DNA from 4 places in the Duffyella gerundensis genome. Region 3 is predicted to be linked to each of the others. Evidence: predicted binding sites of a transcription regulator. Region 3 holds the regulator's gene; each other region holds the start of a gene.

Region 1 (3,145 bases), 1.6 Mb from region 3:
TTGGCATTACCTTCGCGCCTTTATCATCATCTATCTCTGCCTGTTTGCAGGCAACGGTCTCGCCGCGCTGCTGCCAATCACCATACCGGGCAGTATCCTTGGCATGCTGGTGCTGTTTACCCTGCTGACCGTGCAGATCATCCCGGTAAAATGGGTGAAGCCCGGTTGCCACATCATCATTCGCAATATGGCGCTGCTGTTCGTGCCGATCAGCGTTGGCGTGATGAGCTACACCGATATCCTTACCGCCCAGTTTGGGCCGATTGTGGTGTCATGCATTGTCAGCACGATTCTGGTGATCGTCATTGTTGGCGTGGGTTCGCAACGCCTGCACGCCGAGCCGGGAGAAAAACCATGATCGATATCTGGTGGTCTCTCCCGCTGACGCTTGGCGCCTTCTGGCTGGCACGCAAGCTGGCAACCACGCTGAAAATTTCGCTGCTCAACCCGCTGCTGGTTTCTATGGCGATCATTATTCCCATTCTGCTGCTCACGCATATACCCTATTCCCGCTATTTTGCCGGCAGCGCTATTCTCAACCAGCTGTTACAGCCTGCGGTAGTGGCACTCGCCTTGCCGCTTTATGAGCAGCTGCAACAGATCAGGGCACGCTGGAAATCGATTGTAGGGCTCTGCTTTATTGGAAGTATTACCGCGATGACCTCGGGCACGGCTATCGCGTTATGGATGGGGGCAACGCCGGAAATCGCCGCCACCATTATTCCCAAATCAGTGACCACCCCGATTGCGATGGCGATTTCGGCCTCGTTGCACGGCATTCCGGCCATCAGCGCTATCTGCGTGTTAATCGCCGGAGTGTTTGGCGCAGTGTTTGGCCACATGCTGCTTAACCTGTTTAAGGTGCGTACAAAAGCGTCGCGCGGTCTGGCTATTGGCAACGCCTCGCATGCCCTTGGCACCGCTCGCTGTGCTGAACTCGACTATCAGGAAGGCGCATTCAGCTCACTGGCGCTGGTGATTTGCGGCATTCTCACTTCGTTGCTCGCGCCCTTTCTTTTTCCGGTTTTGTTAAGGCTGTTGGGCTGAAAGTTTGCGAGAGATCTCGCAAACTTTGCTCAAGTTTCAAATCTTGCATTGATAGCGCGATTTAGATCACATATAACCGCCTGATTGCTCTTCCCTCTTTGCTGATGAGACTCACTCATGCACCCACGATTTCAACAGGCGTTTACCACTCTGCCATCCGACTTACAGCAGGCCATTGCGCCTGTGCTTGCCGCTGACGATTTTGCTGCCCGCTTAACACCGCAGCAGGTTGCCGATCTGCAACAACAAACCGGCCTTGATGCTGATGCGCTGGCATTAGCGCTGCTGCCGCTGGCGGCGGCCTGTGCGCTGGCCACGCTCTCGCATTTTAACGTGGGTGCCATCGCCCGCGGTGCCAGCGGCAGCTGGTATTTTGGCGCTAACATGGAATTTGCAGGCACCACCATGCAGCAGACCATTCATGCCGAGCAGAGCGCCATTACCCACGCCTGGCTGCACGATGAAGCGAAGCTGGAAACCGTCACCGTTAACTACACGCCTTGCGGGCACTGCCGTCAGTTTATGAATGAACTGAACAGCGGCACCGCGCTGCGCATTAGCCTGCCCAATCGTCCGGCTACCACGCTGGCGAACTATCTGCCTGACTCATTTGGCCCCGGCGATCTCGATATTCATGAGCGCCTGCTGACCCCGGTCGATCACGGTTATCAACCTGCTGGCGATGCGCTTGCTCAGGCCGCTATCGCAGCTGCCAGCCGCAGCCATGCGCCTTACAGCAAAGCGCACAGCGGCGTGGCGCTGGAAAGCGTCAGCGGCAAGATTTATGCCGGCCGTTACGCTGAAAATGCCGCCTTTAACCCCAGCCTGCCTCCATTGCAGGCGGCGCTGATTCTGATGAACATGGCTGGCGAAGGCCAGGCGATTAAGCGCGCCGTTCTGGCTGAGCATCCTCAGGCACTGCTGGTTCAGCATGATGCCACCCGCGCTACGCTGGCCATGCTCGGCTGTAGCGATCTGCACCTGGCGGCGCTGACAAAAGCGTGATGCCGCTTTTTAGTAAAAAAAGTATCGCTTTTGTTATCCGTTGCTAACAAAAGCTGTACTTCTGCGCGAATTTTCTTAGGATCGGGCACACAACTTATCCCTGACAATATCCAGGCTAACGGTTGCGGCGCAGCCCGGTCTGAGATGGAGCAAACACTGCATGGAACTCGACTACGAAAGTAAACGTTCGCTGTATATCCCTTATGCTGGCCCTATTCTGTTGGAATTCCCGTTGTTGAATAAAGGCAGTGCCTTCTCCGTAGAGGAGCGCAACGACTTCAATCTCAATGGCCTGCTGCCGGAAACCGTAGAAACCATCGAAGAGCAGGCTGAACGCGCCTGGCGCCAGTTCCAGGATTTCAAAAACAACAACGATAAACACGTTTACCTGCGTAATATTCAGGATACCAACGAAACCCTGTTCTACCGTCTGCTCGATAACCATCTGGAAGAGATGATGCCAATCATCTACACGCCAACGGTCGGCGCAGCGTGTGAACACTTCTCTGAAATTTACCGTCGTGCCCGTGGTCTGTTTATCTCCTACCCTAACCGCGCCAGCATTGAAGATATGCTGCAAAATGCCACCAAGCAGAATGTTAAAGTGATTGTTGTCACCGACGGCGAGCGCATTCTTGGTCTGGGCGATCAGGGCATCGGCGGCATGGGCATTCCTATTGGTAAGCTTTCTCTTTATACCGCGTGCGGCGGCATCAGCCCGGCGTACACCCTGCCTGTGGTTTTGGATGTTGGCACTAACAACCAGCAGCTGCTGAATGACCCGCTCTATATGGGCTGGCGTCATCCGCGCATCACCGGTGAAGAGTACGATAATTTCGTTAACGAATTTATTCAGGCAGTAAAAAGCCGCTGGCCAAACGTTCTGCTGCAGTTTGAAGATTTTGCGCAGAAAAATGCCATGCCGCTGCTGGAGCGCTATCGCGACGAAGTGTGCTGCTTCAACGATGACATTCAGGGCACCGCGGCGGTGACGCTGGGTACGCTGATTGCCGCCAGCCGTGCGGCAGGCAGCAAGTTAAGCGATCAGAAAGTGGTGTTTCTCGGTGCTGGCTCAGCCGGCTGCGGTATCGCC
Region 2 (3,145 bases), 1.6 Mb from region 3:
GAAAGAGTGGAAATCGGCGGGCCGTCGTCCGGTTGGCGTGCTGTCGCTGGGATGTGTAGTGATTATTATTGCGGCCAATATCGTTGGGCTGGGTCTGGCAGCGTAATGCAACGGCGGTGCGCGTCAGGGCGCGCCCGCCTCGCTGATGATGGCGCTACTGGCAGGATGAAAGCGTTGCCGCCAGGCGCTGGGTGTCAGGCCGGTTTCGCGGGTAAACACCACGGAGAAATAGTTACTGTCATCAAAACCGCAGCGCGCGGCCACTTCGCCAATCAAACAGCTGCTGGTGCGCAACAGATATTTCGCCTGGCAGAGTTGCAGCTGACGAATGTAATGGCCAATGCTCATGCCGGTTTGCTGGCGAAACAGCTGCTTCAGACCGCGCTCACTGAGGCGGTTCTGCTGGCAGAACAGCGTCAGGTCAAAAGGTCGACTGCCGTGTCCCTGAATCGCCGCTACCAGCAGATCCAGCTGTTCACCTTCCGGCAAGGCCCGGCTGCCATCCGCAACATAGCGGTGACGACGCAGAATCAACGCCAGCTGCAGAAACAGCGCTTCAGCCAGCTGCACCGAAAGCCGATCGGTTTTGCGGCTCTCGCGCTCCAGCTGAACCAGCACGCCGCGCGCTAATGCCATGCCGCGGGTGGTCAGCCGCCATGATGCTGATTGATCCAGGTCACGCGGTGGCAGCAGCTCATTCCAATCAAAGCCCAGCGTAAAGCGATCCGGGCAGAACAGAATATTATCCAGCACCAGATCATTAACCGAATCGTAGCTGTGGCAGTCGCCTTCACGCAGATAAAAAATATCGCCGCAGGTGATCAGCCATGGCCGATCGTTCAGCACGTGCAGGCCATTACCACGCCAGACAATCACAATCTCCTCAAAGGCGTGCTGATGCGGCGGAAATGAGGGCTGCGGCATGCGTTCAGCCACCGCAACCGGCATGGCGGGCGAAGGAAAGTAGTCATCGCGTGACAGGATCAACGGCATCGGGCGCTCCGGTTACAGCATATGTTGCCGCTCAGCGCGGGGCGCGCAGCCAAACTCGCGTTTGAACAGGGTGGAAAAGTGGTTACTGTCGCCAAAACCGCACTGGAAGGCGATATCAGTGATGCGCGCCTCGCTGTGACGCAACAGATGACGCGCCTGCAGCAGCCGCAACCGGTTGAGGTAACGCTGTGGCGTAATGCCGGTTTGCTGTTTCATCTGGCGATGCAAGGTGCGCAGCGACAGCGAGAAACGATCCGCTAACGCCTCCCAGTCAATCTCTTCGCTGTAGTGATCGTTCAGCCAGTCGAGCAGGCGATGCAGCCGCGCTTCCTGATCGCTGCTCTGCTCATCATGGCGGCCCTGGCGCAGCAGCAGTAGCAGCTGCAAAAACAACAGCTCCTGCTGCGCCTGCTTCTCCAGCGAATAGCTCAGCGTCAGCGGCGTCATTTGCGCCACCAGCTGGCACGCCTGGCTCATCACGCGGTTGCCAATGCGCCAGTGCGAAGGGTAACGGCCATCCTGCTCCTGCGGCAGCAGATCCTGCAATCCGTTGAGAAAACGAAACGCGTCGGGGCTGCGGTAGAGCACGTTGGTCAGATAGAGATTTTCGGTCTGCTCATAGAGATGGCGATCGTGATCGCGCACAAAACAGACGCAGCCGCCGCACAGGCTCTGCGGCTGACCATTAAACACGTGAATGCCCGCGCCTTGCTCCACCAGCACGATCTCGTGGAAGTCGTGATGATGCTCGGGAAACGCATCCTGCGGTGCCCGTGGCTCGATGGTGATGGGAAAATCACCGTCGGCGAAAAAGTCTGCGCTGTGCAATATGGTCATCATTGATCCTCCTTTAACAATTCTGCAGCCTATTACGCGACCAGAGAACTTACCTTGAATTTTGAACAAGCTAAGCGCGTATTCAGGCAAAAACTTCAAGAAAGCGCTTAAAAGTGTCAGAAATGCGGGCAGCATCACAGAGGGCTGAAACCTTATTTTGTGAGCTGCTACGCATGCTTCTTTGTAACCTTGCCAACGCGTTACAGGCTCTGGCACTGCGGGCAAGGTGGCCGCACGGCTGAAACGTAGACTGATGGCATTGGAACATCAGGAAACTAAAGCCATGACAATACGCAATGTTGTAGCTGTCGATCTCGGCGCCTCCAGTGGACGGGTCATGCTAGCGCGTTATCAGCGCGACACCGGGCAGATCGCGCTGCAGGAGATTCATCGCTTTGCCAACCGGCGGGTGATGCGCGGCGAATATGACTGCTGGGATCTCGACGCGCTTGAGCAGGAGATTCGCGCCGGGCTGGCGAGGCTGGATGCGCAGGGTATCGATATCGACAGCATCGGTATCGATACCTGGGGAGTGGATGTGGTGCTGCTCGATCAGCACGGCGAGCGGGTGGGTGAAACGGTCTCGTATCGTGATGGCCGCACCCACGGCGTGATGGCGCAGGCGGAGCAGCAGTGGGGACGTGAGGCGCTGTGGCAGCGTACCGGCATTCAGTTTCTGCCGTTTAACACCCTTTGGCAGCTGCGCGCCTTCAGCCAGCGCGAACCGGCGCAGTGCGTCCGGGTCGCCCATGCGTTGATGATTCCCGATTATCTGCACTACCGCTTTACCGGGGAGATGAATTGGGAATACACCAACGCCACCACCACCCAACTGATGAATATTCAGAGCGGTGAGTGGGACGAGACGCTGCTGGCGTGGGCGGGCGCGAATAAAAGCTGGTTCGGAAAGCCGACCCAGCCGGGTAACACCGTGGGTTACTGGCAGAGTGCCAGCGGCAAAGCGGTGCCGATGATCGCCGTAGCCAGCCACGATACCGCCAGCGCGGTGATGGCCGTCCCGCTGGAGCACAGCGATACGGCATGGATCAGTTCCGGCACCTGGTCGCTGATGGGATTTGAAAGCCCGTACGCGCATACCGGCGCCGCGGCGCTGGCGGCCAACGTGACCAACGAAGGCGGTATTGAAGGGCGCTACCGCGTGCTGAAAAATATCATGGGCATGTGGCTGTTGCAGCGTATCTGCGACGAACTGCAGGTCACGGATATTACTGGTCTGGTGAGCGCCGCTGAAGCTGAGCCCGCCTGTCGCAGCCTGATCAATCCCAATGATGAACGTTTTATCAATCCCGTCAGC
Region 3 (3,145 bases):
CCACCTGAAATGCCCGCGTCAGCCGCTTGTGGCTGTTGTCACGATTGGCCGCCAGCATGTGCATTTGCTGATAACAGGTATTAATGAGATCGACCACTTTCTGTTGCCGTGCCAGCAACGGCGGCAGCGCTTTTTCAGGATCGGTGAGCTGGGTCAGCAGGCTGTATTTTTTATCACAATAATCTGCCAGTTCACGATAGATCAGGCTGAGTGTCTCGCGCATCGGCTGCTCTTCCCACAGCCAGAACCAGAACGCATTGAACAGCCCATACCATAAGGTGCCACCAATATAGAGCAGCGGCGGTGCCCAGATCGGCAGCTTACCTGTCAGGCTCAGGGTAAAGATGGCGGCGATCAGTGAACCCGATAACAGGCGGCCATGCAGCGGGCTGATTTCGCCCAGCACGCCGAGCAGCATGGTCATCGCAAACAGGATCGCGGGCAACGGAATGCCATGCAGCGTTAAGACCTGCATCAGCAGGCTGCTGGTTGCAAACAGAGAACCGCCCACAATTAGCCGCTTAAAAAAGCGTTTGTGCGGCGTATCAAGACCAGAAATATTACAGCAGGCAGGAACCAGCGAGAACAGCAGGCCTTTTTGCAGATCGCCGCACAGCCAGCTGATGGCCACCGGCAGGCACAGCACCAGCGTCTGCCGCAGGGCATAATTTACTTCAGGGTGGTAGATGAGTCGGCGCCACATCAGCTTTTCACAACATAGAAAACGGCGTGATGAGCAATCATCACGCCGTCGGGGTAAGAAAAATCAGCGAGTGCCGTAGACGACGATCGTTTTACCGTGTGCAGAAATCAGGTTTTGATCTTCCAGCATTTTCAGAATGCGGCCCACCGTTTCGCGGGAACAACCAACGATCTGGCCGATCTCCTGACGGGTGATCTTAATCTGCATGCCATCCGGGTGCGTCATCGCATCAGGCTGACGCGCCAGATTCAGCAACGTTTGTGCGATGCGGCCGGTCACGTCCAGGAACGCCAGGTTGCCCACTTTTTCTGAGGTAACCTGCAGGCGACGCGCCATCTGTGAGGACAGACGCATCAGGATGTCGGGGTTAACCTGAATCAGCTGGCGAAATTTCTTGTAAGAGATCTCAGCCACTTCACAGGCGCTTTTCGCGCGAACCCAGGCGCTGCGTTCCTGACCTTCTTCGAACAGGCCAAGCTCACCGATAAAATCGCCCTGATTAAGGTAAGAGAGGATCATCTCTTTGCCTTCTTCATCCTTAATTAACACCGCAACTGCACCTTTAACGATGTAGTAAAGCGTCTCCGCTTTTTCACCCTGGTGGATGAGCGTGCTTTTGGATGGATATTTGTGAATATGGCAATGTGACAGGAACCATTCGAGTGTAGGGTCTGTTTGCGGTTTGCCGAGAACCATTCGCTATTATCCTCTGTTGTAATCGTGCCCTAAACACAGGGGCAAGATTCCCTGTCAGGCGTTGAAATAGTAAAGCTATTCCTTTGAAGGAAAGTCGGCGGGCTGCTGTTTTGAGTTTTGCTCATCAGTGCTCCCGTTTTCGCTTGCGCAACGAAAATATTACAACTTCGTTTGTAGCACAGCTTTCACTTACTGTCTTCTGTTGTCTCGCTTCAGCATGATGTACATCGTGTCAGATTGCGCTTTTAGCAGGGCAGGTTGACGCGATCATACTCACACTCGATCAATGGTTATAGTAAAGCGCATGTCAGCGGAGCGAAGAGCATAATCCCCGCTTTTAGGAGAATCCTCAGGCGTGCAGTACTGCGTAACAGCATGAGTATTGACGGGCCGGTGCGTGATTGCGGCGAGGATAATATCACTGGTAGCAAGCATTTGCAGTGCAGTCGTGCGTTTTCTTTGCTGCTGACGGCAAGAGCGGGCTGGTTTGCATAGCGGAAAAGTATTATCGGCAGTCTGTATCGCCCGATCTCATATCATGATCGTCCGCAGCGCAAAAATCAGGACAAGGGCGAGGAGAGAATAGCGCACCTGCAGAACACCAATACGTGATGATTAACAGGCGTAACGGCTGGCGCAGCGGGCAATGGTCAAACCGCTAAGGTTAACGATTTGTAAAATATTTGTGATTGCCGCCCGCGGCCCGGCTGCATTTTATTCGATCTTTTTACCTTCCATTAAACGTTGTACCAACGGCGTCATAATCAGTTCCATCGCCAGGCCCATTTTGCCGCCCGGTACCACCAGCGTATTGATGTGCGAGATAAACGAGCCCTGCAGCATGGCGAGTAAATAAGGAAAATCGATATCTTCCAGGCCGCGGAAGTGAATCACCACGAAGCTTTCATCCAGCGAGGGAATATCCCGCGCGGCGAAGGGGTTTGAGGTATCCACCGTTGGAACGCGCTGAAAGTTGATGTGCGTGCGCGAAAACTGCGGCGTGATGAAATTGATGTAATCATCCATTGAGCGCACCACGGAATCCATCACCGCTTCACGCGAGTGACCGCGCTCGCTGGTATCGCGCACCAGCTTCTGGATCCACTCAAGATTGACGATAGGCACCACGCCGACCAGCAAATCGACCTTGTCCGCCACGTTATGCTGCTGTGTGACGACGCCGCCGTGCAGGCCTTCGTAAAACAGGATGTCGGTGGGTTCCGGCAGCGGTTGCCACGGCGTAAAGGTGCCAGGCACCTGGTTCCACGGCACCGCTTCATCATAGGTGTGCAGATATTTACGTGACTGGCCGGTACCGTTCAGCCCGTATTCAATAAAGGTCTGTTCCAGCAGGCCAAAATCGTTAGCCTCTGGGCCAAAATAGCTGACGTGGCGCCCGGAATCGCGCGCTTTACGGATCGCCATATCCATTTCAGGCCGGGTAAAACGGTGAAAGCTGTCACCTTCCAGTTCGGCCGCTTGCAAATTAAACTGCTGAAAAATCTTGCGAAAGGCGAGACTGGTGGTGGTAGTACCGGCGCCGCTGGAGCCGGTAACGGCAATGATCGGATGCCTTGCTGACATAGTGCTGCTCCCTGAATGGATCTGCGACAGGCATTGTTAACATGAGTCAACGCGCCTGTCATCTTTCGCCCGTTAGCTGCGGATCGCTTTGCGCGGCATGATATTTACCGTCTCATGCAGTTCTGACCACACCAGCACCGCCTCGCCGCTTTCCAGCTGACG
Region 4 (3,145 bases), 1.1 Mb from region 3:
CACCGGGCTGCTTTGCGTCGTCATAGTGGATCCTTGTGCATCGGTTTCAGTTCAAAGCGTTTGATGTCGCCGGTGATGAACAGGAAGCTGAACGCAGCGACAAAGGCGTGGATGCCGACATAGACCAGCGCGCCGTTATACGATCCGGTCGTCGCGATGATGTAGCCGATAGCGATAGGCGTTACGATGCCCGACGCGTTACCAAACATGTTGAACAGACCGCCGCTGAGACCGCTGATCTCTTTCGGTGCGGTATCGGCCATCACCGCCCAACCCAGCGCGCCAATGCCCTTGCCGAGGAAGGCCAGCGCCATAAAGAACACCACCACCCATTCGGTATCGACATAAATACAGACCACCATGGAGATCGACATCAGCATGCCTACCACAATCGGCGTCTTACGGGCGATGTTCAGCGAGCCGGTTTTGCGCATCAGCATGTCGGAAATTACCCCGCCCAATACGCCGCCGATAAAGCCGCATACCGCGGGAATCGAGGCGACAAAGCCCGCCTTCAGAATCGACATGCCGCGCTCGTTGACCAGATAGAGCGGGAACCAGGTGATGAAAAAGTAGGTTAGCGCGTTGACGCAGTACTGGCCGAGATAGATGCCCAGCATCATGCGTGAACTGATGAGCTGGCGAATCTGGAACATTTTTTCGTCCCAGCCGACTTTGCGCTCCTCTTTCTTCTTGTCCATGTTGATCAGCGCACCGCCCTGCTCAATATATTCAAGCTCCGCTTTGTTGACGCCCGGATGATCGTTGGGATCGTGGATCACCTTCAGCCAGACAAAACTGAGGATGATGCCCAGCCCGCCCATAAACCAAAAAACGTGTGCCCAGCCGACGGCAGAGGTCAGCCAACCCATAATCGGCGCAAAAATCACCGTGGCGAAATATTGCGCCGAGTTAAAGATGGCCACCGCCGTGCCGCGCTCCTGCGCCGGAAACCAGGCCGCGACAATGCGGCTGTTACCGGGGAATGAAGGAGCTTCCGCCAGACCCACCAGGAAGCGCAGGGTGAACAACGCAATCACAATGCCGAAGCCATCAAAGACGTCAACAAAACCCTGTAACAGCGTGAACAGCGACCAGATAAAGATGCTGCAGAAATAGACGCGCTTTGAGCCGAAGCGATCGAGTAACCAGCCACCCGGAATCTGCCCGATCACATAAGCCCATGAGAATGCAGAGAAGATATAACCCATGCCGATCGGATCGAGTCCGATATCCCTGGCCATTGATGTGCCAGCGATGGAGAGCGTGGCGCGGTCACCGTAGTTAAACGAGGTGACGATAAATAACATCACAACGATCCAATACCGCGCGTTGGTTCTTTTCTCCACCGCGCTTTTGGCGGGGCTGACTGTACTCATGATGCACTCCTGAAACTGTTTTCACTCTGCATGCATACACATCGCGTTGGGTATCAGAATGAGGTCGGGTTAAACACAGCGATTTTATTGTTGGCAAACAATCTCTTTGCGCAGTGTCAGGTCATATCCTGGTGCAACGTTGAAAAGTATATGAAGGGCGGCTGGCGCAGGCATTAGATGAACGCACGAGTATTTGCGCTAACAAACATCGTTTTTATGGCATTTGCACATTTTAGTGCGCGAGCGCTCACGAAAACCGTTTTTAGCGCCGATTTATTACGCCAAATCGCATGGTTTTATCGGGCTTTGTGAGAATCTTCACTTGTACCTGGTGAAGCGCCAGAAAATAGCCGCAATCAACCGCTGAATGGCCGACATTTGCACAGTGTGGTGCCCCCCGCGGCTGCCTATACTTTTTTCCGGCAAACAATTTCCGCAGTTGATGTGTATCGCATCACTTTTACCGTTTTCTCACTGTGGGCAGATGAGCAATGAATAAAATCACCGTAGAGACACCGCTTTATATCAAGGTGCATGAGTCGGACAATGTCGCCATTGTGGTGAATAATCATGGCCTTCCCGCCGGTACGATGTTTGCCGGTGGCCTCAGACTGATTGAGCAGGTGCCGCAGGGCCATAAAGTGGCGCTCAGCGCCATTGCCCGCGGCGAACCGATTCTGCGCTATGGCGAAATTATTGGTTATGCCGTGCAGGATATTGCCCAGGGCAGCTGGGTAGAGGAGTCGCTGGTGGCCCTGCCGGAAGCACCGCCGCTGGCCAGCCTGCCGCTGGCGAATCAGGTGCCGCCGCCGCTGCCACCGCTTGAGGGTTACACCTTTGAAGGCTATCGCAACGCCGATGGCAGCGTTGGCACGCGCAATCTGCTCGGCATTACCACCAGCGTGCATTGTGTGGCGGGCGTGGTCGATCATGTGGTCAGGATCATTGAGCGTGAACTGCTGCCGCGCTATCCCAACGTCGACGGCGTGGTTGCGTTGAATCACCTTTACGGCTGTGGCGTGGCGATCAATGCCCCGGCAGCGGTGGTGCCGATCCGCACCGTGCATAACCTGGCGCTCAACGCTAACTTCGGCGGCGAAATTATGGTGGTCAGCCTCGGCTGCGAGAAGCTGCAGCCAGAGCGTCTGCTGGCGCCGGGCGGCGGGCTGGAGGCGATTAACGTCGGCGATGATGACATTATTCGTTTACAGGATGAGCAGTTTGTCGGTTTTGAGGCGATGGTGACGTCAATTTTGCAGGTGGCCGAGCGCCATTTGCAGCGGCTTAACCAGCGCCAGCGTGAAACCTGCCCCGCCTCAGAGCTGATTGTCGGTATGCAGTGCGGCGGCAGCGATGCTTTTTCCGGCGTGACCGCCAACCCGGCGGTCGGCTTCGCTTCCGATCTGCTGGTGCGCTGCGGTGCCACGGTGATGTTTTCAGAGGTCACGGAAGTACGCGATGCGATTCATTTGCTGACGCCGCGCGTGATCGATGAAGCGGTAGGCAAGCGCCTGCTGGAAGAGATGGCGTGGTATGACGACTACCTCAATCAGGGTAAAACCGACCGCAGCGCCAATCCCTCACCAGGCAATAAAAAAGGTGGCCTGGCGAACGTGGTAGAAAAAGCACTGGGTTCGATTGCCAAATCAGGACGCAGCGCCATTGTTGAGGTGCTTTCTCCCGGCGAACGCCCTACCCGTCGTGGCCTGATTTATGCCGCTACGCCAGCCAGCGACTTTGTCTGCGGCACGCAGCAGTTGGCATCG

What was found. Region 3 encodes CRP, which controls carbon source genes, mostly activating them, when cyclic AMP is high. Its sites were predicted from a motif close to ATGTGANNNNNNTCACAT; they were not measured.
Region 1: the regulator CRP is predicted to act here: its motif matches at 1,102-1,119, upstream of cdd (cytidine deaminase).
Region 2: the regulator CRP is predicted to act here: its motif matches at 1,953-1,970, upstream of rhaS (HTH-type transcriptional activator RhaS).
Region 4: the regulator CRP is predicted to act here: its motif matches at 1,686-1,703, upstream of garD (galactarate dehydratase).

What each region holds. Positions count from the first base shown of each region.
Region 1 covers NZ_LN907827.1:2,570,905-2,574,049, forward strand. Annotated here, with positions in the region: gene EM595_RS11935 (CidA/LrgA family protein) at 1-358, shown strand, start outside; gene EM595_RS11940 (CidB/LrgB family autolysis modulator) at 355-1,047, shown strand; gene cdd (cytidine deaminase) at 1,165-2,052, shown strand; gene EM595_RS11950 (NAD-dependent malic enzyme) at 2,213-3,145, shown strand, end outside.
Region 2 covers NZ_LN907827.1:1,979,036-1,982,180, reverse strand. Annotated here, with positions in the region: gene rhaT (L-rhamnose/proton symporter RhaT) at 1-106, shown strand, start outside; gene rhaR (HTH-type transcriptional activator RhaR) at 124-993, opposite strand; gene rhaS (HTH-type transcriptional activator RhaS) at 1,006-1,830, opposite strand; gene rhaB (rhamnulokinase) at 2,114-3,145, shown strand, end outside.
Region 3 covers NZ_LN907827.1:394,392-397,536, forward strand. Annotated here, with positions in the region: gene EM595_RS01675 (YccS/YhfK family putative transporter) at 1-703, opposite strand, end outside; gene crp (cAMP-activated global transcriptional regulator CRP) at 767-1,399, opposite strand; gene EM595_RS01685 (phosphoribulokinase) at 2,114-2,983, opposite strand; gene EM595_RS01690 (YheU family protein) at 3,056-3,145, opposite strand, start outside.
Region 4 covers NZ_LN907827.1:3,023,979-3,027,123, forward strand. Annotated here, with positions in the region: gene EM595_RS13970 (enolase C-terminal domain-like protein) at 1-24, opposite strand, end outside; gene EM595_RS13975 (MFS transporter) at 21-1,379, opposite strand; gene garD (galactarate dehydratase) at 1,871-3,145, shown strand, end outside.